Regions from separate parts of the Devosia sp. CAU 1758 genome, predicted to be linked through region 1. Evidence: predicted binding sites of a transcription regulator. Region 1 holds the regulator's gene; each other region holds the start of a gene.
The links. The regulator LexA, encoded in region 1, represses DNA repair genes until DNA is damaged. The targets are predictions, from matches to a motif close to TGTTCNNNNTGTGTTCNG.

Region 1 (7,728 bases):
TGCCGCTCGATGCGCTGCGCAAGCTGGTGGCCGAAAGCCAGATCGAGATGCCGGCGGGCCTGCCGCCGCAATCGGCGGGGATCTATGGCTATCTCGGCTACGAGATGGTCCGCTACATGGAAGTGCTGCCCAACGGCAATCCTGACGATCTCAAGACGCCCGAGGCTGTGCTGATGCGGCCCTCGCTGCTGGCGATCTTCGATACGGTCAAGGACGAGCTTTATTTCACCGCACCGGCCTATGTCCGCAGCGGCGTCAGTGCGGCTCAGGCACTGGCCGCGGCCGAAAGCCGGATCGATGACGCCATCGCCCGGTTGTCACGGTCGCTGCCCACGAGTCCTGCCCTGCCCGATCTCGATGCCATTGCAGTCACCAGCAATACCTCGCGGGACGCATATTTCGCCATGGTCGCTCGGGCCAAGGACTACATCACCGCCGGCGACATTTTCCAGGTGGTACTGAGCCAGCGCTTTTCGGCCGATTTTACCCTGCCCCCGACGGCTCTCTACCGGGCATTGCGGCGCACCAATCCCAGCCCGTACATGTATTTCCTCGATTTTGGCAGCTTTGCCGTGGCGGGATCGAGCCCGGAAATCCTGGTGCGGGTGCAGGATGGCGAAGTCACCATTCGTCCCATTGCCGGCACCCGCAAGCGCGGATCCACCCCGACCCGGGACCAGGAACTGGCGGCAGAACTGCTCAGTGACCCCAAGGAACTTTCCGAGCATCTGATGCTGCTCGACCTGGGGCGCAATGATGTTGGCCGGGTGGCCAAGACCGGCACGGTGAAGGTCACCGACAAGTTCTTCCTCGAATATTATTCCCACGTCATGCACATCGTTTCCAATGTGGTGGGCGTGCTCGACCCGCTATATGACTTTGTTGATGCCCTCTCGGCCGGTTTCCCGGCTGGCACGGTTTCGGGTGCGCCAAAGGTGCGAGCCATGGAGATCATCGACGAGTTGGAAACCTCGCGACGCGGCATCTATGGCGGTTGCGTAGGCTATTTCGGCGCCGATGGGACGATGGACACCTGCATCGTGCTGCGCACCGGTATCGTCAAGGATGGCAAGCTCCATGTGCAGGCCGGAGCCGGCATCGTTGCCGACAGCCAGCCCGAACTCGAGCAGATGGAATGCGAGAACAAGGCTCGCGCCCTTTTCAGCGCCGCCGAGGAAGCGCTACGCTATGCCGGCGAGGCGGGAGTGGGGCAGTGATGGGCTTGATGAACATGATTTTGCGATGGCGCGGCTGGTTCTGAAACCCACCGTACAGAACCGCTCCATGAGGACAGGCCAATGACCAAGACCCTCGTCATCGATAATTATGACAGCTTTACCTACAATCTCGTCCATTTTCTGGGTGAGCTTGGCGCCGATATCAGCGTCAGGCGTAACGACAAGGTTACACTTGAAGAGATTGCCGCCATGGCGCCGGAGGCCATCGTGCTCTCGCCCGGTCCGTGTACCCCCAATGAGGCCGGCATCTGCCTTGCGGTGATCGACCGGTTCAAGTCCACAATTCCCATGCTGGGCGTCTGCCTTGGCCACCAGGCCATGGGTCAGGCGCTGGGTGGCGATGTCATTCGGGCGCCGAGCCTGTTCCACGGCAAGACCAGCACGATCAACCACAATGGCAAGGGCCTGTTCCGCGGCCTCAATGCAGGCTTTGAGGCGACGCGCTACCATTCGCTGATCGTTCAGCGCGATACCCTGCCGGATGATCTGGAAATTACCGCCACCACCGATGACGGGCTCATCATGGGCATGCAGCACCGATCGCTCCCCATCCATGGCGTGCAGTTCCATCCAGAAAGCATTGCCAGCGAGAACGGGCACGCCCTCTTGCAGAACTTTCTCAACATTGCCCGCGATTTCAACGGACGGAAGGCAGCGTGATGGACATCAAGCAGGCCCTCAACAAGATCGCTGACGGCAAGGACCTCACGGGCGAGGAAATGCGCGCGGTCATGCGCGTCATCATGGCCGGCGAAGCGACCCCGGCCCAGATCGGCGCCTTCCTCATGGGTATGCGCATCAAGGGCGAGACCGTGGGTGAGATCGCCGCTGCCGTCTCCATCTTGCGCGAGCAGATGGTGCCGGTCCCGGCGCCCGAAAATGCCATTGATATCGTTGGCACCGGCGGCGATGGCCTGGGCAGCCTCAATATCTCGACGGCCACCGCCCTTGTGGTCGCGGCAGCCGGTGTGCCGGTCGCCAAGCACGGCAACAAGGCGCTGTCCTCCCAGTCCGGCTCCTCCCAGGCGCTCGAAGCTCTGGGGGTCAAGCTGGATCTGACGCCCGAGCAGATCGGCAGGACCATTGCCGAGGCCGGGATCGGCTTCATGTTCGCCCCCAATCATCACCCGGCCATGCGCCATGTGGGCCCGGCGCGCGCCGAGATGGGCGTGCGGACGCTGTTCAACCTCCTGGGTCCCCAATCCAACCCTGCAGGGGTGCGGCGCTACCTGCTTGGCGTCTATTCGCAGCAATGGGTGGAGCCGGTAGCCGCCGCGCTTCTCGCCAATCGGGCCATCAAGGCCTGGGTGGTGCATTCGAGCGAGGGGCTGGACGAATTGTCGACCTCCGGACCCAATTTCGTGGCGCAGATCGCCAATGGGGACCTGCGGAGTTTCGAAATTCACCCCGACAAGGTCGGCCTCAACCTCACCGACCCCAAGGACCTGCGGGGCGGCGAACCGGCAGAAAACGCGGCAGCCATCGTTGCCCTGTTCGATGGCGCGCCCGGCGCCTATCGCGACACGGTGCTGCTCAATGCCGGGGCGGCCCTGCTGGTCGCCGACAAGGTCTCCACCATCGAGGACGGCATTGCGCTGGCCCGTGACACCCTTGACAACGGCAAGGCGAAAGAGACCCTTGCGCGCCTTGTCGCCGTATCGAACGGACAAGCCTGATGAGCGACATTCTCCAGCAGATCGAAGCCTATAAGCGCGAAGAAATCGCGGCCGCGAAATCCATGCGACCCTGGGCCGAAGTGGTGGCCGGGGCCCATGACCAGCCGCCGCCACGCGGCTTCGTCAAGGCCATCAAGGACAAGCGGGCGCGGGGCGACTATGCCCTGATTGCCGAGGTGAAGAAGGCCAGTCCCTCCAAGGGCCTGATCCGTGCCGATTTCAACCCCGCCGAGATTGCCCGCGCCTATGAAATGGCGGGCGCTGCCTGCCTTTCGGTGCTCACCGACCGGCCGAGCTTCCAGGGCTCGCCCAGCTATCTGATCGAGGCCCGCGCCGCGACGCGACTGCCGGCCCTGCGCAAGGATTTCCTGTTCGAAACCTATCAGGTGGCCGAGGCCCGATCCTGGGGCGCGGACTGCATTCTCATCATCCTGGCCGCGGTCGGGGACGATGTGGCGCGCTATCTGCTCGATGCCGCCGAGGAATGGCACATGGATGCGCTGGTGGAAGTGCATGACCAGCTCGAACTGGACCGCGCCCTGGCGCTCGACGCCAAGTTCATCGGCGTCAACAACCGCAACCTGCGCACCTTCGAAACGACGCTCGAAACCACGGTGAACCTGGCCGCTGGCGTGCCGGACGATGTGCTGCTGGTCAGCGAAAGCGGCATCGTCACCCATGAGCATGTCCGCATGCTCGACGAGCGGTGCAATGTCGGCACTTTCCTTGTCGGGGAAAGCCTGATGCGGCAGGACGATGTGGTTGCTGCCACCCGCACCCTGTTGGTGGGTCATGCGGAAACGGTGCGCTGATGGCCGGGGGCCTCACCCATCTCAACGAGCGGGGCGAGGCCCATATCGTTGATATCGGTGACAAACCGGTTACGCGACGGCGTGCCGTGGCGCGGGCGCGACTGAGTGGCGAGGCTGCCACCATGGCAACGATCCTGGGCGGCGGTCTCAAGAAGGGCGACGCCCTTGCCGTGGCGCGCATTGCCGGCATCATGGCGGCCAAGAAGACGTCGGAGCTCATTCCGCTTTGTCACCCGATCCCGCTGTCCAAGGTCAGCGTCGAGATCAATGCCGATGGCAAGCATGCCATTATCATTTTGGCGACCGCCGAGACCACCGGCCAGACCGGGGTGGAAATGGAAGCCCTGGTCGCTGCCTCCACCGCGGCACTGACGCTCTATGACATGGCCAAGGCCATCGACCGCGCCATGGTCATTTCCGACATCTGCCTCATTGAAAAATCCGGCGGCAAGTCGGGCGATTTCGTTCGGACGCCATGAGCCTGCTTCCGGTCGACGACGCGCTGAAGGCAATTCTCGCGCATGTGCCGCCGGTTGTGCGCGAAAATGTGCCGCTGGCAGAAGCATCTGGCCGTGTGCTGGCTGAACCGCTGAAGGCCCGCCATGATCAGCCGCCCTTTGATGCCAGCGCCATGGATGGCTATGCGATGCGCGCTGCCGATGCCGCCGAGGGCGCGTTCCTCGACCTTGTCGGCACCTCACAGGCTGGCGCCGGCTTTGGCGGGTCGGTTGGTCCGGGCCAGGCCGTCCGCATCTTTACCGGGGCGCCGGTCCCGGCTGGGGCAGACACGGTCATCATGCAGGAAGAGGCCGTGCGCGAGGGCGACCGGGTGCGGTTCACCGCCCCTGCCCGGCCAGGCCACAGCATCCGCTCCAAAGGCAACGACTTTTCAACTGGCCAGGTGCTGGTGGCGGCCGGAACGCGGCTGACGCCGATGCAGATTGCGGTGGCGGCGGCGGCCAATGCGGCGAGCCTGTCTGTCGCGTGCCGCCCGCATCTGCACCTGATGGCCACCGGCGACGAACTGGTCTTGCCCGGCACGCCGCTTGGCCCGGACCAGATCGTGGCCTCCAACAGTTTCGGGCTGGGCGCCATGCTCGCCCCATATGCCCAGACCATCACCGACCATGGCATTGTCCGCGACGACGCAGCGACGCTCCGCGCCAAGGTTGCCGCCAGTCTTGCCGCCGAGCCCGACTTCCTCATCACCACGGGCGGCGCCTCGGTGGGAGAGCATGATCTGGTCCAGGACGTACTGAGGGAACTCGGCGTTACCCTCGATTTCTGGCGCATCAACATGCGGCCGGGAAAGCCACTGATGTTTGGCACGTGCGGCCGGACCCTTGTCTTTGGCCTGCCGGGCAATCCCGTGTCGGCCATGGTTACGGCCATGGTTTTCCTCAAGCCGGCCCTGCGGGCCTGGCTTGGCCTCGCCGAACCTCCGGCCTGGCGGCTGCCCCTGGCCGCGCCGACATCGCCCAACAGTGCCCGCCGCCACTTCATGCGGGCTCGCCTCGTGCAAACAGACGCCGGCCCCATGCTACAGCCCGTCTCGCAGACGGACAGTGGTCATACCTCGTCTCTGGCCGGCTCCGACTTCCTCATCGTGCAGCCTGAGCATGATCCGGGTCAGCCGGTCGGGACCATCGTTGAGGCTGTGCCCCTGAATGCCTTCTGAGGCGTTCATCTTGTTGCTTTTCGTTCATGACGGGACTCCTGGATCGAGGCATTGCAGAACATTAGTGGAACATGTATGGTCGTTCCGTCTATGTTCCGATTCTGGATGGTGGGGCCAATGCTGACGCGCAAACAACACGAATTGCTGATGTTCATCCACGAGCGGATGAAGGAAAGCGGCATTCCCCCGAGCTTTGACGAGATGAAGGATGCCCTTGATCTTGCGTCAAAATCCGGCATCCATCGGCTGATCACGGCGCTTGAAGAGCGTGGCTTTATCCGTCGCCTGCCCAATCGGGCGCGCGCGCTGGAAGTGGTCAAGCTCCCCGATTCCATGAACCCCTCGCTGGGTGGCCGCAAGTCGCGGTTCGAGCCTTCCGTCATCGAAGGCAATCTGGGCAAGGTCGCCAATCCGCCAGTTCGAAATAGCGCAATGGGATCAGATGATTACGCCAGGCCGGTGTCGATCCCGGTCATGGGCCGCATCGCCGCCGGTACGCCGATCGAAGCCATCCAGACCCACTCCCATACCATTGCCGTGCCGCCTGAAATGCTGGGTGCCGGCGAGCACTATGCCCTTGAAGTGCGTGGTGATTCCATGATCGAGGCCGGCATTTTCGACGGCGACACGGTGCTTATCAAGAAGCAGGAGCATGCCTCGACTGGCGAGATCATCGTTGCCCTGGTCGATGACGAGGAAGCCACGCTCAAGCGCCTGCGCCGCAAGGGCGACACGGTGGCGCTTGAAGCGGCCAATCCGGCCTATGAAACCCGCATCTTTCCGCCCGACCGGGTCAAGGTGCAGGGCCGGCTAGTGGGCCTGCTGCGCAAATACTGAGCCACATCCGCGATGAGAAAAGGCCCGCCTATCTGGCGGGCCTTTGTTATTGGCGAGAGTGCGCGGAGCTAGTGGTTGTCGCGCGGCACGCCTTCGGTCTGGGCGATGCGCTGATACTTGACTGCTGGGCGCAGGACAGCGCCGCTGCCGAGCTGGTCGACCAGGCCGCGCTGGATTTCCTGCCATGGAGTCTGGTGCTTGGGAAACTTATAGCCCCCTGACGCTTCCAGCGCTGCGCGGCGCGTGGCGATTTCCTCGTCGGAAATAAGGATATCGGCCTCGCCCTTGTTGAGGTCGATGCGAACGCGATCACCAGTCTTGAGAATGGCAAGATTGCCCCCGGCCGCGGCTTCCGGAGAAGCATTGAGAATGGAGGGTGAACCCGAAGTGCCGGACTGGCGGCCGTCGCCGATACAGGCCAGCGAGTGGATGCCCTTCTTGATCAGGTAGTCGGGCGGACGCATGTTGACCACTTCGGCAGCGCCCGGATAGCCAATGGGGCCGGCGCCGCGCATGAAGAGCAGGGTGTGCTCGTCGATGTCGAGCGAGGGATCGTCGATCCGGTGATGGTAGTCCTCCGGGCCATCGAACACCACGGCCTTGCCCTCAAACATGCCCGGATGTTGCGGATCGGACAGGTAGCGCTCGCGGAACTCGGGCGAGATCACGCTGGTCTTCATGATGGCGTTGTCGAACAGATTGCCGCGCAGTACCAGGAAACCCGATTCCGCCTTGAGCGGATTGCCGAACGGCCGAATGACCTTGTCATCCTGGATGGGTGTCGCGCGGCAATTCTCGCCAATGGTCTTGCCATTCACGGTCGGGGCATTCTCGTGGATGAGTCCCTGGGCCATCAACTCGTTGACGACCGCCGGGACACCACCGGCGTGGTAATAGTCCTCGCCCAGATATTCGCCTGCCGGCTGCAGGTTCACCAGCAGCGGCACCTTCAGTCCATGCTGCTGCCATTCGTCGATATTGAGATCGACGCCGATATGGCGGGCAATGGCGTTGATGTGGATCGGTGCATTTGTCGAGCCGCCAATGGCTGAATTGACCACGATGGCGTTGAGGAAGTTTTCCTTGGTCAGAATGTCCGAGGGCTTGAGATCCTCATGTACCAGTTCCACGGCGCGCTTGCCGGTGCGGTAGGCCATTTCCTGGCGATCGCGATAGGGCGCGGGAATGGCGGCCGATCCTGGCAACTGCATGCCCAGGGCCTCGGCCAGCGAGTTCATGGTCGAGGCGGTGCCCATGGTATTGCAATAGCCAGTCGAGGGCGCTGACGAGGCCACCAGTTCGATAAACTTGGGATAGTCGATCTCGCCGGCCGCCATCATCTGGCGCGCCTTCCAGACAATGGTACCCGAGCCAGTGCGCTCTCCCTTGTGCCAGCCATTGAGCATAGGGCCGACGGAAAGGGCGATAGCGGGGATGTTAACGGTCGCGGCGCCCATCAGCATGGCCGGTGTTGTCTTGTCGCAGCC
Region 2 (7,728 bases), on a different contig from region 1:
GCCCACCCTTGGCACGTTTACCGGCAATCAGGCCGTGCAGCAGGTCAAGGCCGGATTGAAAGCCATCTATCTTTCCGGCTGGCAGGTGGCGGCTGACGCCAATTCTTCGGGCAATATGTATCCCGACCAGTCGCTCTACCCGGTCGACAGCGTCCCATCGGTGGTCAAGCGGATCAACAAGGCGCTGCAGCGCGCCGACCAGATCCAGACCATGGAGAAGGCCGACGGCACGCCAACGACGGATCTCGACTTCTTCGTGCCCATCATTGCCGATGCCGAGGCCGGCTTTGGCGGCGCGCTCAATGTGTTCGAGCTGATGAAGGCAATGATCGAGGCCGGCGCTGCCGCCGTACATTTCGAGGACCAACTGGCTTCGGAAAAGAAATGCGGACATCTGGGCGGCAAGGTGCTGGTGCCGACCAGCCAGTTCGTGCGCACGCTCAATGCGGCGCGGCTCGCCGCCGATGTCATGGGCGTGCCGACGCTGATCATGGCCCGCACCGATGCTGAGGCCGCGCGGCTCATCACTTCGGACATCGACGATTATGACAAGCCCTTCGTCACCGGCGAGCGCACTGCCGAAGGATTTTACCGGCTCAAGGGCGGCATCGACTGCGCCATCGCGCGAGGCCTTTCCTATGCGCCCTATGCGGACCTGATCTGGTGCGAAACCTCGACCCCGGACCTCAACGAAGCGCGCAAGTTCGCAGAGGCGATCCGCGCCGAATATCCCGAGCAGATGCTGGCCTATAATTGCTCGCCCAGCTTCAACTGGGCCAAGCATATGGAAGAGGCCGCCATGGCCAAGTTCCAGCGCGAGCTGGGCGCCATGGGCTACAAGTACCAGTTCATCACCCTGGCCGGTTTCCATAACCTCAGCCTCACCACCTTCGAATTGGCGCGCAGCTACAAGGAAAATGGCATGGCCGGCTATTCAAAGCTGCAACAGGCCGAATTTGCCGCCGAGGCTCATGGTTTTTCCGCCGTTCGCCACCAGCGCGAAGTCGGCACCAGCTATTTCGACGCCGTGTCGATGACGGTCAGCGAAGGGCAGAGCGCCACCACGGCCATGGCCGAGTCCACCGAAACCGCGCAGTTCCACTAACTGCCAAGGGCGGCCGAAACCGGCCGCCCAAACCTGCCCCTTGATCGGCAAAGTACGATAGGTCTAGTGTTTTTCTCAGGATCCATCGCGCTTTGCTCATGCCATGTCGTCATCCGCCAGACGTTTTGTCCTGGATCAGCTCGCCCGGGCCGGCATTTCTGTCGGAGCGCCGGCCGATGCCGATGTGACCATTCATGATGAGCGCCTCTATGCGCGCCTGTTGCGAGACGGCACTCTGGGGCTGGGCGAAAGCTATATGGATGGCTGGTGGGATGCCGAACCGCTTGATGCCGTGCTGTTCAAGCTAGTCTCCGCCAAGGTGCAGGACGCGTTTCCGCGCGACCTGCCACTGATTGCCAGCACGCTCAAGGGGCGCCTGCTCAATCTGCAACGCTTGCGACTGCGCGAGGTGGCAGAGAAACACTATGACATTGGCAATGATCTCTACGCCGCCATGCTGGACCGGCGCATGGTCTATTCCTGTGCCTATTGGACCGAGGCCGACGATCTCGACGCGGCGCAGGAGGCCAAGCTCGACCTCATCTGCCGCAAGATAGGGCTGGAGCCCGGCATGTGCGTGCTTGATATCGGATCGGGCTGGGGCGGCTTCCTGCAATTCGCGGCAGAGCGCTACGGCATTTCCGGGCTGGGCATCACCGTCAGCAGGGAGCAGGCCGCTCTGGCCAATGAACGCAACAAGGGTCTGCCGGTCGAAACCAGGCTGATGGACTATATGGCGCTCGAAGGTCAGTTCGACCGCGTTGTCTCCATCGGCATGTTTGAGCATGTTGGCTACAAGAACTACCGCGCCTATTTCGAGAAGGCCCGGTCTCTGCTCAAGCCGGATGGTCTCTTCCTGCTGCACAGCATCGGCGGCAACAATTCCGTGACCCATGGCGATCCATGGTCGGAAAAATACATTTTTCCCAACGGCATGCTGCCCTCCATCGCCCAGATCGGCGAGGCTGTGGAGGGGTTCTTCGTCATGGAAGACTGGCACAATTTCGGCGCCGACTACGACTTCACATTGATGGCCTGGCTCGAAAATTTCGACGCGGCATGGCCGGAACTTTCGAGCCGCTATGACGAGCGCTTCCGTCGCATGTGGCGCTATTACCTGTCGGTCTTTGCCGCTCTGTTCCGCGCCAGGCAGGTCAATCTCTGGCAGATCGTGCTCTCGCCCAATGGCGTGCCGGGCGGCTACCGGCGGGTAAGTTGAAAACGTGATTCACGTGAAACGCTTATCCACAGGCTTGTGCACAGGCCTCAGAAGATCGATTGCCTGAGCGGCAATTTGATCGGCGCGGGAAAGCCCGTCGCCAGTTCGTCCCAGAAGCGGTCACGCAGCACTTCGGGAAAGACATGGCCCTCTGGCAGGGCGTCCCGGGCAAACCAGCCGGCTTCGGAAATGGCTTCGCCCTCCGCCGGATTGGCGCTGACGTCGATTTCGCCCGAGACATATTCGGCCAGGAACCAGAATTTCACCAGGCGGCCGCTTTCATCGACCAGTTCGTCGATATAGGCCATGGCGCCGGCCCTGACACGAAGTCCGGTTTCCTCAAAGGCCTCGCGTTCGGCGGCCGCCGACAGTTCCTCAACGCCTTCCACGCCGCCACCGGGACCGGCCCAGAAATCGTGAATGCCGGGCCGCAAATGGCGCACCAGCAATATCCGTTCATCAAGCAGGGCCAGGACCCCGGCAGAGATACGATGGCTCATGGGTCTCGTCCGATCAGGCAGCACCGAAATTGAGCCTGTAGCTCAGCGCTTCGGCGATATGGGGCCGGGCCACCTTATCGGCGCCGGAGAGATCGGCAAGGGTGCGGGCCACCTTGAGCACCCGGTGATAGGCCCGCGCAGAAAGGTTGAAGCGCTCGGCCGCCTGCAACAGCAGGGACTGGCTTTCCCGGTCCGGCTCGACCAGTTTTTCAATCAGCGCCGAGGGCGCGGCAGCATTGGTGAGCACCTGGGGATGACCCGCCGCTGCATAGCGCTGCCTCTGCCGTTCGCGCGCCGCGGCCACCCGCTGGGCCACATCGGCCGAGGATTCGGCCGGTGCGCCCGGCGTGATCATGTCGGCAGCCGAAACGGAAGGCACGTCGACACGGATGTCGATGCGATCAAGGAAGGGTCCGGAAACCCGCCCCTGATAATCGCTGGCACAGGCCGCCCCGCGCTTGCAGCTATGGCCCGGCGTGCCCGCCATGCCGCATTTGCAGGGGTTCATCGCCGCGACCAGCTGGAACCGGGAAGGATATGAAACGCGGGCATTGGCGCGGGCGATCACCGTTTCACCGCTTTCGAGCGGCTGGCGCAGGCTGTCGAGCACATTGGGCGCAAATTCGGGCAGTTCGTCGAGAAACAGTACGCCATTATGCGCCAGGCTCGCCTCGCCCGGCCGCACCTTGAGCCCGCCGCCCACCAGGGCCGCCATGGAGGCCGAATGGTGCGGAGCCCGGAAGGGCCGGCGATCGGAGAGAGTGCCGCCGGCCAGTTCCCCGGCAATGGACTGAATCATCGAGACATCGAGCAGTTCGCGCGCAGAAAGCGGCGGCAATATCGAGGGCAGCCGCGCCGCCAGCATGGATTTGCCGGCGCCTGGCGGTCCGATCATGAGCAGATTGTGCCCGCCGGCCGCCGCCACCTCCAGTGCCCGGCGTGCTACGGCTTGGCCGCGCACATCAATGAGATCGGGCAGGGCGCCCGGCGCCGCCAATTGCCGCCCCGGCTCCGGCCGCCCCTGTAATTGATGGCCGGTGAGATGATTCGCCAGAGCAATGAGGCTATCTGCCGCGATGATATCGATATCTTCGCCGGCCCAGGCCGCTTCGGGGCCTGAGGGGGCGGGGCAAATAATGCCCAGCCCTTTGGCACTGGCCGCCATGGCCGCAGGCAATATGCCGCCGACATGGGCCAGGCGCCCATCGAGCCCCAGCTCGCCCAGCGCCATGAACCCGTCAAGCGCATCCTGGGGAATGGCACCGAGCGCGCCCATCAGCGCCAGAGCGATGGGCAGGTCATAATGACTGCCCTCCTTGGGGAGATCGGCGGGCGCCAGGTTGATGGTGATACGCTTGGGCGGCAGGCCGAGGCCTGATGCGGTGAGGGCCGCGCGCACCCGCTCGCCGCTTTCACGCACCGCCTTGTCAGGCAGGCCCACCAGGACCAGGCCCGGAAAGCCAGGCGCAATTTGCGCCTGCACGTCGACCGGCACCGCTTCGATGCCCTGAAACGCCACTGTGGTAACGCGCGATACCATCTGACCTGCCCCCAACCGGCGATCGGACGCTAGCAGAGAGTGAGAAACCCGGCAAGAACGTAAAGCGAACAGATTGCGGTTTGTTAACCATGCCCGCTGCCACAATGGTTACCCTAAAGCTCCATTAACCGAGGCATGTTGAATCAAAGATCAGGTTTAGTCTTGCGTACCGAGTGTCTTGCCCAATGGTCCCGTCCTTTTCTCGCTCTGCCTCGGCCGTCCTTCGCGGCACTATCCTGAGTCTGGTCGTGGTGGCGCTGGCCGCCTGCGGCAGCATGGGTGGGCTCTACAATGCCATTCCCGGCGACAACCGCCCGCATGCCAAAGTTGACCGGGCGCGGGGCATGCCGATCCAGGGGATCGACGTGGCGCGGTACCAGGAAAATGTCGATTTTGGCCGGGCACGCTCGGCCGGAACGCATTTCGTGTTCATGAAAGCGACCGAGGGCAAGGACTATATCGACCCCAATTTCCGCACCAATTGGGACCGTGCGCGCGATGCCGGCATGCCGCGCGGCGCCTATCACTTCATGACCTGGTGCTCGCTGGCGTCGGAACAGGCGGCCTGGTTCACCCAGAACGTGCCCTATGACCCGAGCGCCCTGCCGCCGGTTCTGGATCTGGAATGGAACAACCATTCGAGCTGCAAGGTAAAGCCGAGCAAGCAAGATGCACTGGAAAAGATCCGGCTGATGCTCGACGTGATGGAGCGCCATAGCGGTAAATTGCCGATCATCTATACCGACATGAATTTCCACCGTGATGTGCTGGACGGGGAATATTTTCCCAATGCCTTCTGGCTGCGCTCAACCGCCGCAGAGCCGCATGAGCGTTACAACAACCGGCCCTGGACCTTCTGGCAATATACCCAGACCGGCGTCGTGCCGGGCGTGCGCGGCGAGGTCGACCGCAATGTGTTCTATGGTTCGACCGAGGACTGGCTGATGTTCCTCCACACGGGCTGCGATCCGCGCGCGATTGCGAGCCTGCAGGCCAGCGGCCGCTGCCTGCCCGCCAAGTAGCGTTCTACTTTAAGCCTACCCAAGCCCCGGGGCGCCGCATAAAGTTGCGGCGCGAGATGGGATTGGATGGAGTGGGTCATGGATATCTTGGGTGGGCTGGACGGGCTCAGCGCCGCGCTTATCGGACTGGGCGTTCTGCTGGTGCTAGTGCTGTTTGCCGGCGCCAAAACAGTGCCGCAGGGCTATAACTTCACCATCGAGCGCTTCGGCAAATATACACGCACACTCAAGCCCGGCCTCAATCTGATCGTGCCGTTCATCGATAGTATCGGCAAGCGGATCAATGTGATGGAGCAGGTGCTCGATGTGCCGCACCAGGAGGTGATCACGCGTGACAATGCGTCGATCACCGCCAATGGCGTTACCTTCTACCAGATACTGGATGCAGCGGCGGCGGCCTATGAGGTGTCCAACCTCGAAAATGCCATCCTCAACCTTACTATGACCAATATCCGCACGGTCATGGGCTCGATGGACCTCGATGAATTACTGTCCAACCGCGACGAGATTAACCACCGGCTGCTCAAGGTGGTCGACACGGCGGTCTCGCCCTGGGGCGTCAAGATCACCCGCATCGAGATCAAGGACATCGACCCGCCCAAGGATCTCGTCGACTCCATGGGCCGGCAGATGAAGGCCGAGCGCGAGAAACGCGCCGCCATTCTTGAAGCCGAAGGCCGTCGACAGTCGGCAATCCTCCAGGCCGAGGGCGCCAAGCAGGCGCAGGTGCTCGAAGCCGAGGGCCGCAAGGAAGCCGCCTTCCGCGACGCCGAGGCGCGCGAGCGCTCCGCCGAGGCGGAAGCCAAGGCCACGCAGATGGTGTCGGACGCGATAGCCTCGGGCAATGTGCAGGCGATCAACTATTTCGTCGCTAATAATTACATCAAGGCGCTTGAGGGCATCGCCACTTCGCCCAACCAGAAGCTGCTGATGCTACCGCTCGATGCCTCCAGCGTCATCGGCGCCATTGGTGGCATTGCCGAGATCGCGCGCGAAACCTTTGGCGGCGAGAAGCCGGCCGGGCAGCATCGTCCCGGCAGCCGCCCGCCCAATACCACGCCGCCGGCAAGCAGGTGATCGGGGGGCACCATGCAGATCATCGCATTTCTGGGTGAAAATGCCCCCTGGAGCTGGATCATCGCCGGTCTTGTACTGCTGGCGCTGGAACTGGTGTTGCCGGGCGGGTTCCTGTTGTGGATGGGCATTGCAGGCATCCTGACCGGCCTTTTGACCCTGTTCCAGCCGCTCGACTGGCCCGTGCAATGGCTGGTCTTCGGGATGCTGTCGCTGGTCAGCATCCTCATCTGGGTGCGGCTGAACCGAAATCGCGCCGCCCAGAGCGACCGACCCATGCTCAACCGCCGGGCCGAGCAGTTCATTGGGCAGCAGGCGGTGCTGGACCAGCCGATTTCTGGCGGCTTCGGGCGCCTGGCGCTAGGCGATAGTGTCTGGCGCATTGCCGGGCCGGACCTGCCCGCCGGGGAACGTGTGCGCATTGTCGGCGCCGAAGGCGCGGTGTTGCGAGTCGAGGCAGTATAGCCACGATCCCGCAAGCATTCGTTAACCATAAACTGAAAGGATGGCGGCTCGATCCCTTTGGGGTCCAGCCGGCTCTCGGGCGCCTGCCGGCATGATATGCGGAGCGGGACGTGGCCCGGCGAGATCTAATAGTGTTGAGCGTGATGCTGGCAAGCGCGGCGCTAGCCGGCGATGCCGTGGCGCAGCCGCTGGGACCGGACGAGATAAAGCTGGACAGCGAACGGCTGACCCCGGGCATTTATCCTGCCGCTCCCAGTCAGAGCAATTCTACCCCAACCGGCGAACCGGCCCATCCACCGGTCGAGCTGGACTGGTCGATCGGTCTCAAGGGCAGCTATACCAGCGCCAGTGACGGCAACAATTTTGTCACTACGCTCAATCCCCAGTTCACCGTCACCCACCAGGGCGTGCGGACCGATCTGGTGCTGAGCGGCAGCGCCGAACTTGCGCGTGCCGGCGATGGCAGTATCGGCGCCACGGCTCTGGGGCTGGACCTTGAGGCGAAGACCCTGCTGGATCGCGATACAACCCTTTTCGGCACGGCCCGACTGGGCCTCACTCAGGACCTGCCGACGACGCCGGGGCTTGATCCGCAGGTCAGCACCCCGCCGCAAGTCCTGACCGGCGCGCTGGGCGGCGCGGTGGACCGGCGTTTCGGACAGTTCAATCTGGGGCTGAAAGGTGCGCTCGAGCGCACCATGAACGGCCCGACAGAGCGCACCGATACCGGCCTGACCGACAATGCAGACCAGAATGTCTGGGAGGGCGATGTCACGCTACGCCTGGGCCTCCAGGCGACACCC
Region 3 (7,728 bases), on a different contig from region 1:
CATTCATCGAGATCGTTGGGTGATTGCAACCTGACCGCGAGCATCAGAACAGGGCCAATTGTTCAGGCGGCGGCGCCAGCCGCTCGCGCAGGCGATGGTGGTCAAGGGACTGGCCGGGCGTCCAGTCGGCAGCGATGATGAAGGGGCGCACCTTGTCGATCGAGGCGGTCATGCGCGCCACATCCTCAAGCCTCAACCGATGATGCCGGCGCGCGGCGATGATGCGGTCCACGCTGCGCACACCCATCCCGGGCACGCGCAACAGCATTTCCCGGTCCGCCCGGTTGACGTCGACCGGGAAGCTCTGCCGCTGTTTGAGTGCCCAGGCCAGCTTGGGATCGATGGCCAGATCCAGGTCGCCCGCCTCGCCGCCGGAGACAATTTCTGGCACCTCGAAACCATAGAAGCGGATCAGCCAATCGGCCTGATAGAGCCGGTGCTCGCGCATCAAGGGCGGCGGCTTGAGCGGCAGTTTGGCGCTTGAATCGGGAATGGGCGAGAAGGCCGAATAATAGACGCGGCGCAATTGGTAGCCGGAGTAAAGCCCGGCCGCCCGCGTCAGTATCGCGGAATCATTGGCGGCGTCGGCGCCGATGATCATCTGCGTCGATTGCCCGGCAGGCGCAAATTTGGCTGGTTTCAGCGTGTCCTTGGCGTCGGGTTTCGACTCGTCAAGTTTTCCACGCAACCGAGCCATGGCCGTGCGAATTTCGGCCGGGCGCTTTTCCGGGGCGAATTGCTCAAGTGCGATATCGGTGGGCAGTTCGATATTGGTGGACAGGCGATCGGCCCAGCGGCCGGCTTCGAGAAGGAGTTCGGGCGCCGCGTTGGGAATGATTTTGAGATGGATATAGCCGGCGAAGAGATGGTCCTCGCGCAGGCTGCGCGCCACAAGGATCATCTGCTCCATGGTGTGGTCGGGCGATTTGATGATGCCCGAGGAAAGGAACAGACCCTCAATGTAGTTGCGGCGATAGAAGTTGAGCGTCAGTTGCACCACTTCGTCGACATCGAACCGCGCCCGCTGGACGTTGGAGGACGAGCGGTTGATGCAATAGGAGCAGTCGTAGATGCAGAAATTGGTCAGCAGCAGTTTGAGCAGGCTGATGCAGCGCCCGTCGGGCGCGTAGGAATGACAGATTCCGCTGCCTTCGGTCGATCCAATGCCTTTGGTGCCGGCGCTATTGCGTTTTTCGCTGCCGCTTGAAGCGCAGGAGGCGTCATATTTTGCAGCGTCGGCGAGGATTGCCAGTTTGCGGCTGAGAGTGAGTGCGGCCATTGTTCATCCTTTGTTCCATGCTTAGCGACTTTTTGGGTCATGCGCACTTCACAAAGACATGTGTGATCGCTTGATCAGGGACAGCGCAGGCGTTGCTGCTGCAGAGGACGTGCATCGGTTTTGAGGAAGTGGTGCCCAGAGCCGGAATCGAACCAGCGACACGCGGATTTTCAATCCGCTGCTCTACCAACTGAGCTATCTGGGCATCAGGGATTTTGCGACGTTGGCCGCAAGCCACGGGCCTTATAGGGGAACGGTTTTTGCCGCGCAAGCGTGAAAACGTGGTGTGGAAAAAGGGATTTGTGCCGTCGTGACGTGAGCGGGACGGACGCCTGGGCGCTTCCTGCGTGCGGAGGCCGTCCTTAGGGGTTACGCGGGGAGCATTGGTGATCTGAACCAGATCAGCGCCGTTTCGAGTGGCCCTCGGGTCAGGCCCGAGGGCGGCGCGGTGGCGATGAATGCCCCAGGCATTCCGTGCCCGTGGGCACCCCCACCCGGCCCCCGTCAAGGGGGAGGAGGCGCGGCGGTGTTTGCCGGGCTATTGTGGCTAGTTCTGGTCGTCGCCGTCCATGTCCGGAAGCGGTTCGTCGTCCCGGGCCGGGATGACGTAATTGCCGGTGAGCCAGCGGTTGAGATCGACATCGGCGCAGCGTTTCGAGCAGAAGGGCTTGAACTCTTCCACCATGGGCTTGCCGCAGATGGGGCATTTTTTCTGGCTCGACGCGGCCATCAGACCCCCGACAGGCTGGACTGGTTGAGCCAGTTGAAGTGCACCGGATAGCCCTCGCCGGCGAGGAGCTGGCTGGTTTCGTGCAGGGGCAGGCCGACGACGGCGGAATAGGAGCCGGAGAGCTTGACCACGAAGGCGCCGGCAATGCCCTGGATGGCGTAGCCACCCGCCTTGTCGCGCCATTCGGCGCTGGCGAGATAGGCTTCCATTTCCTTGGAGGACAGACGCTTGAAGCGGATGCGGGTCTCAACCAGGCGATGGCGGCGGGCACCCGAGGGGGTGATCAGGGTCATGCCGGTATAGACGCGATGGGCGCGGCCCGAGAGCAAGCGAAGGCAATCGGACGCCTCCTCCATGGTCTCGGCCTTGGGCAGGATGCGGCGCCCAACGGCGACCACCGTATCGGCCGCCAGCACCAGCGAATTGGCGCCAAAGCCGGCGACGCGCGCCTTGTGCTGGGCTGTGAGGGCCTTCAGGTCAGCCAGGCGCTGGGCCAGCTTGCGCGGCAATTCACCCTTTTCGGGGGTTTCATCGACATGGGCCGGCACCAGATGCTCCGGCTCGATGCCGATCTGGTTCAACAGGGCAAGCCGGCGCGGCGAGGCGGAGGCCAGGATAAGGTCCGGACGGCTGGCCATTCGTCAATCGAGCTCCGTGGATAGGCCGGGCCCTTCGCATGGCTCAGGGCGTTCGGTGCTCAAAACGATCCACCGGATCGTCTTGCCCGCCAAAGGGCGGTCGCGCCTCACTTAAAGCGATAAGTGATGCGACCCTTGGTGAGGTCGTAGGGGGTCATTTCGCACAGCACCTTATCGCCGGCGAGAACGCGGATGCGGTTCTTGCGCATGCGGCCGGCAGTGTGGGCGATGATCTCGTGTTCGTTTTCCAGCTTGACCCGAAAGGTCGCGTTGGGAAGCAATTCGGTGACCACGCCCGGGAATTCGAGCACTTCTTCCTTGGCCATACTTTCTCCTGAGAAGGTCCCGCGCGCCATCATGGCTAGCCGAGACCGCAAAATCGGGCGGAACCTACTTCAATTCATCGGTTTTGTGAACCACTTGCCCCCATCGGCGTTTCCGCCCGCCGATGAACAGGAGCAAATGGCGGATTTATCGTCCTTTCGGGCCGCAAAACAGCCGTCCGAACGGCGCCAAAGGGTCATGACACCAGGGGTTCGAGGCGGGTACGGACCCGCTTGCGGAGACTGTCACGCAGATTGCGATAGGCGTTGAGGACCAGTTCGCGGTTGCCCTCGACCAGGGAAGGATCTTCCACCTCCCACTCTTCCAGGGCACCCATTTCCAGCCCCTTGCGGCGCACCGCCCCAGGTGCATCATCGGACAGGGTGATGACGAGGTCGAAATGGTTGGCGACCAGTTCATCCAGGATATGGGGCGTGTGCACGCTCATATCAATGCCGACTTCTTCCATGACCTCATGCACGAACTGATCGGCCTTGCCGCCATTGACGCCCACCGAACGGGCAATGACGCGGCCAGGAAAGGACTGGCGAGCAAGCGCGGCGGCAATGGGGGAGCGCACCGAATTCATCGAGCAGACGAAAAGCACAGAGGGCAGTTCGCTGGTCGCCTCATCGATGCGGCTGGCATAGGGCTGAACGGCGCAGATGAGGGTGAAGAGGCGCCGCGCAGTATTGAGATCGATGATGATCTTGTTGGTGAGGCGGGAGCGCAGAAGCTCGGCAGCCTCGTTGTGCATGCCGCGCCGCGCCATGTCGACGGTTTCGATCTGGAAGGGTTGGGCGGAGCGGATGGCCTCGTAATAGGCGTCGCGGATGCGGAAATAGTCGCGGATCAGCCGACGGAACGGAGTCAGCGAGAGATAGTGTGCGGCGATGGGCTGGAAGGTTTCGGGGTGGCGCACATCGAGCAGGATGTAATTGCCGATGATCGAGATATGGAGCGCATAGGGCCCGATGGCGCTGACGCGGGCGGGACGGAACTCATTGTCCTCGAGCAGATCATAGATGGCGATGCGCCATTCATGCACCTCGTCGGGATTGATCGAGGTGATGGTATTGGGATCGAGGGTGACGGTGACCAGCCTGTCCTTTTCGGTCGCCGCCGGCTCTTTGCCCATGGATATGCTCACCGATTGAGCCGGATGGAGATGGACCGGCCATGGCCATCAAGATCCTCGACCCCGGCGATCGTGATGGCCGGCTGGGCCAGCGCCGACAGCGAGGACGGAGTGCACCCCAGCAGCGAGGTGCGTTTCATGAAATCGAGCACGCCAAGGCCCGAGGCGAATCGCGCCGAGCGGGCCGTGGGCAGCACATGGTTGGAGCCGCCGACATAGTCGCCAATGGCCTCGGGGGTGTGGTGGCCGAGAAAGATTGCGCCGGCGTGGCGGATGGCGGGCAGCAGGGATTGCGGATCGTCGATTGCCAGTTCGACATGTTCGGAGGCGATGCGATTGGCCAGGGTCGCCGCCTCATCGAGGGAGGCCACAGTGATGATGGCGCCCAGTTCGTCCCAGCCCTCGCGGGCAAGCGCCTGTTTGGGCAGAAGGGAGAGCTGGCGATCGATTTCGGCCTCGACCGCGTCGGCCAGCCTTGCGTCGGTGGTGACGAGGATGGACTGGGCCCCTGCCCCATGCTCGGCCTGGGCGATGAGATCGGCGGCGACCCAGGCGGGATTGGCGGAGCTATCGGCGATGACAAGAATTTCGGAGGGGCCGGCAATCATGTCGATGCCGACCTGGCCGAAGACCTGACGCTTGGCGGTGGCGACATAGGCATTGCCGGGGCCGGTGACCTTATCGACGCGGGGAACCGTCTCAGTGCCATAGGCAAGCGCCGCCACGGCCTGGGCGCCGCCAATGCGGTAAATCTCGGTGATGCCGGCAATCTGCGCGGCGGCAAGAACGGTGGGATTGATCTCGCCATCGGGCGTCGGCACGGCCATGGCAATGCGGGAAACGCCGGCAACGCGGGCGGGCACGGCGTTCATCAGCACCGAGGACGGATAGGAGGCAAGGCCCCCGGGGACATAGATGCCGACGGCATCAACGGGCGTCCAGCGCGAGCCGAGCGTGACGCCCAGCGCATCGGTGTAGACGTGGTCCTCGGGCTTCTGCTTTTCGTGATGAGACTTGATGCGATCATGCGCGGTCTGCAGCGCCGCCCGGACTTCGGGCGACACCTGCGCCGCCGCAGCGGCGATTTCGTCGGCGGTGAAGGCGATATCGGCGATAGTGAAGCTGGTACGATCAAATTTGTTGGTCAGTTCCACCACAGCCGCGTCGCCGCGGGCGCGCACATCGGCAATGATCCCGGCGACGGTATCGTTGACGTCCTGGCTGGACTCCCGCTTGGTGCCGAGCAGATCGGAGAAGCGCTGTTCGAAATCGGCTTCGGCGCTATCGAGGCGGATGGACATGGAAAGCTTTCAGTCGAGGTTGTGTACGGGCTTGGCCGAAGCTGCCCAAGCGGCACCAAGATCGGAGAGGCGGGCTTCGAGGTAATCGACGGCGAGGCGGACAGTGCCGCCACCGGCAAAGCGCAGTTCGACAACGCCGGAAGGGGCTTCGCCGGGCTCAAAGACGATGGCAAGCAGTTCCACCACGCCCTCGGGCGCGGCCGGATCGAAACCGGCAAAGGCCGCATGGGTGACGCCGCTGAAATGAAGGGCTGAGCGCTTGCGAATTCCCCTCGATCGCGGCTTGTCGCTTTCCCAGTCGAAGCGGTTCATCAAGAGCGCGAAACGCTGGTCGCGACGGGCATAACCCATGTCGTTGACGCGGATGATCGCATCCTGCGCATGGGCTGAAACAATTTCGAGGTCTTCGGTATCAAGCGCTATCAGCTTGAGATCGGTCATGAGCGAGGCCCTTTGGGATGGCGTTGACCCTATCTGGTCACGACGCTTCCGATCTACAAGTTTGCAGAGCAAGGGGCAATGCGCGTGTGGATAAGCGGGAGGCCGCCTATAGCGACTGCATCCAGCCGATGGCCGCGCCGGTGGGGTCCCGCAAGACACAGACCCGGCCGATATCGGGAATATCGTGCGGCGGCCTGATGGCGGTGGCGCCGGCTTCGAGGGCCAGCGCAAAACGCTCGTCGATATCGGACACTTCGATGAAGGCCAGCCAGTAGGAAAGAGTGGTTTCGACATCGCCCTGCTCGATGGCGCCCAGACCACCGACCATGGCTTCGCCCGAGCGGATGACGAAATAGGGAAGGCCCTCAAGGGAAAAGTCCTCATAGGTCCAGCCCAGAGTGCGAGCGAAGAAGACCCTGGCCTTCTCCACATCGGTGGTGAGCAGGTCGTTCCAGACAAAGGTGCCGTGGGGTCGCGTCATCTCATGCTCCCGCTAGTCAATCCATCGCTCGTGGCTTCGTGCCTTTTGCCGCTGCCACTTGGGCGTAGCCCCCATGGCTCGCGCACTCAAATCGACCCGGCGGATTGATTTGCCCTGCGGAACCTGCACAAGCCGGAGCGATTGGCCAGCGACATGGCTGCCCGCCATTCGAGCATAGCTCTCATGGCCTGATCCCCTAAAATCTCCCCACTGGGGAGATTTTGCCTGCGGCACGGCTCTCAGCCAGCAACTCGCTCGATCTCGGCGCCACACCGGCTGAGCTTGTCTTCCAACCGCTCGAAGCCGCGATCGAGGTGATAGATGCGGTTGACGACGGTTTCGCCCTTGGCGGCGAGCCCGGCGATGACCAGCGATACGGAGGCGCGCAGGTCGGTTGCCATGACCTGGGCGCCCCTCAGTTGAGGCTTGCCGGTGATGGTTGCGTGCTGGCCATTGACGGCGATGTCGGCGCCGAAACGCGCCAGTTCCGCCACATGCATGTAGCGGTTCTCGAAAATGGTCTCGCGAATTTGGCTGATGCCGCCGCTCATGGTCATGAGCGCCATGAACTGGGCCTGCAGATCGGTGGGGAAGCCGGGGAACGGGTCGGTCTCGACATCCACCGGCCTGATGCCATTGCCATTGCGGCGCACGCGCAGGCCATTGGCCTCGCTCGATATCTCGGTTCCTGTCTGGGCCAAGATGTCGAGCGCGGACTGCAGATGCTCGGGCCGGGCGCCCTTCAAGAGCACGTCGCCCCCGGTCATTGCCGCGGCCATGGCGAAGGTGCCGGTCTCGATACGGTCGGGGATCACTTCCACCGTGGCGCCATGGAGCTTTTCGACCCCCTCGATGGTCAGCGTCCGGGTGCCGATGCCGGAAATCCTGGCGCCCATGGCGACCAGGCATTCGGCGACATTGGTGATTTCGGGTTCCTGGGCGGCATTTTCGATCACCGTGGTGCCGCGCGCGAGCGTGGCCGCCATTAGGATCGTATGAGTCGCGCCCACCGAGACCTTGGGGAAATTCACCGTGGCACCGATGAGACCACCCTTGGGGGCGCGGGCAATGACATAGCCCTCGTCGATATCGATCTCGGCCCCCAATGCCTTCAAGCCATAAAGGAACAGATCAACAGGCCTCGTGCCGATGGCGCAACCGCCGGGCAGCGACACGCGGGCCTCGTGGCAGCGGGCCAGCAAAGGACCGATGACCCAGAAGCTGGCGCGCATCTTGGAGACCAGATCATAGGGAGCGGTGGTGTCGACGATATCGGCTGCATGGAAGGTCATACGCTGTCCCACGCCTTCTTCCTCGCCGCGCCGGCGGCCATGCACGGCGATATCGACGCCGTGATTTTCGAGAATGCGCTCGAGCTGCTTGACGTCGGCCAGAC

Region 2: ACXYMS_RS14200 (YifB family Mg chelatase-like AAA ATPase) is a predicted target of LexA. The motif match lies at 4,418-4,435, and genes of this name have one in related genera.
Region 3: ACXYMS_RS08825 (putative DNA modification/repair radical SAM protein) is a predicted target of LexA. The motif match lies at 1,280-1,297, and genes of this name have one in related genera.

What each region holds. Positions count from the first base shown of each region.
Region 1 is NZ_JBTLRJ010000003.1:370,541-378,268, reverse strand. It holds gene trpE (anthranilate synthase component I) at 1-1,217, shown strand, start outside; gene ACXYMS_RS11930 (anthranilate synthase component II) at 1,299-1,898, shown strand; gene trpD (anthranilate phosphoribosyltransferase) at 1,895-2,914, shown strand; gene trpC (indole-3-glycerol phosphate synthase TrpC) at 2,914-3,726, shown strand; gene moaC (cyclic pyranopterin monophosphate synthase MoaC) at 3,726-4,205, shown strand; gene ACXYMS_RS11910 (molybdopterin molybdotransferase MoeA) at 4,202-5,404, shown strand; gene lexA (transcriptional repressor LexA) at 5,522-6,241, shown strand; gene ACXYMS_RS11900 (IlvD/Edd family dehydratase) at 6,310-7,728, opposite strand, start outside.
Region 2 is NZ_JBTLRJ010000004.1:145,515-153,242, reverse strand. It holds gene aceA (isocitrate lyase) at 1-1,105, shown strand, start outside; gene cfa (cyclopropane fatty acyl phospholipid synthase) at 1,209-2,324, shown strand; gene ACXYMS_RS14205 (NUDIX domain-containing protein) at 2,372-2,824, opposite strand; gene ACXYMS_RS14200 (YifB family Mg chelatase-like AAA ATPase) at 2,838-4,364, opposite strand; gene ACXYMS_RS14195 (glycoside hydrolase family 25 protein) at 4,550-5,386, shown strand; gene ACXYMS_RS14190 (SPFH domain-containing protein) at 5,465-6,463, shown strand; gene ACXYMS_RS14185 (NfeD family protein) at 6,476-6,925, shown strand; gene ACXYMS_RS14180 (porin) at 7,036-7,728, shown strand, end outside.
Region 3 is NZ_JBTLRJ010000002.1:575,022-582,749, forward strand. It holds gene ACXYMS_RS08820 (UdgX family uracil-DNA binding protein) at 1-44, opposite strand, end outside; gene ACXYMS_RS08825 (putative DNA modification/repair radical SAM protein) at 44-1,279, opposite strand; tRNA gene ACXYMS_RS08830 (tRNA-Phe) at 1,409-1,484, opposite strand; gene yacG (DNA gyrase inhibitor YacG) at 1,827-2,009, opposite strand; gene ACXYMS_RS08840 (Maf-like protein) at 2,009-2,647, opposite strand; gene infA (translation initiation factor IF-1) at 2,755-2,973, opposite strand; gene ACXYMS_RS08850 (UPF0262 family protein) at 3,168-4,109, opposite strand; gene hisD (histidinol dehydrogenase) at 4,118-5,410, opposite strand; gene ACXYMS_RS08860 (DUF2948 family protein) at 5,420-5,851, opposite strand; gene ACXYMS_RS08865 (VOC family protein) at 5,958-6,332, opposite strand; gene murA (UDP-N-acetylglucosamine 1-carboxyvinyltransferase) at 6,572-7,728, opposite strand, start outside.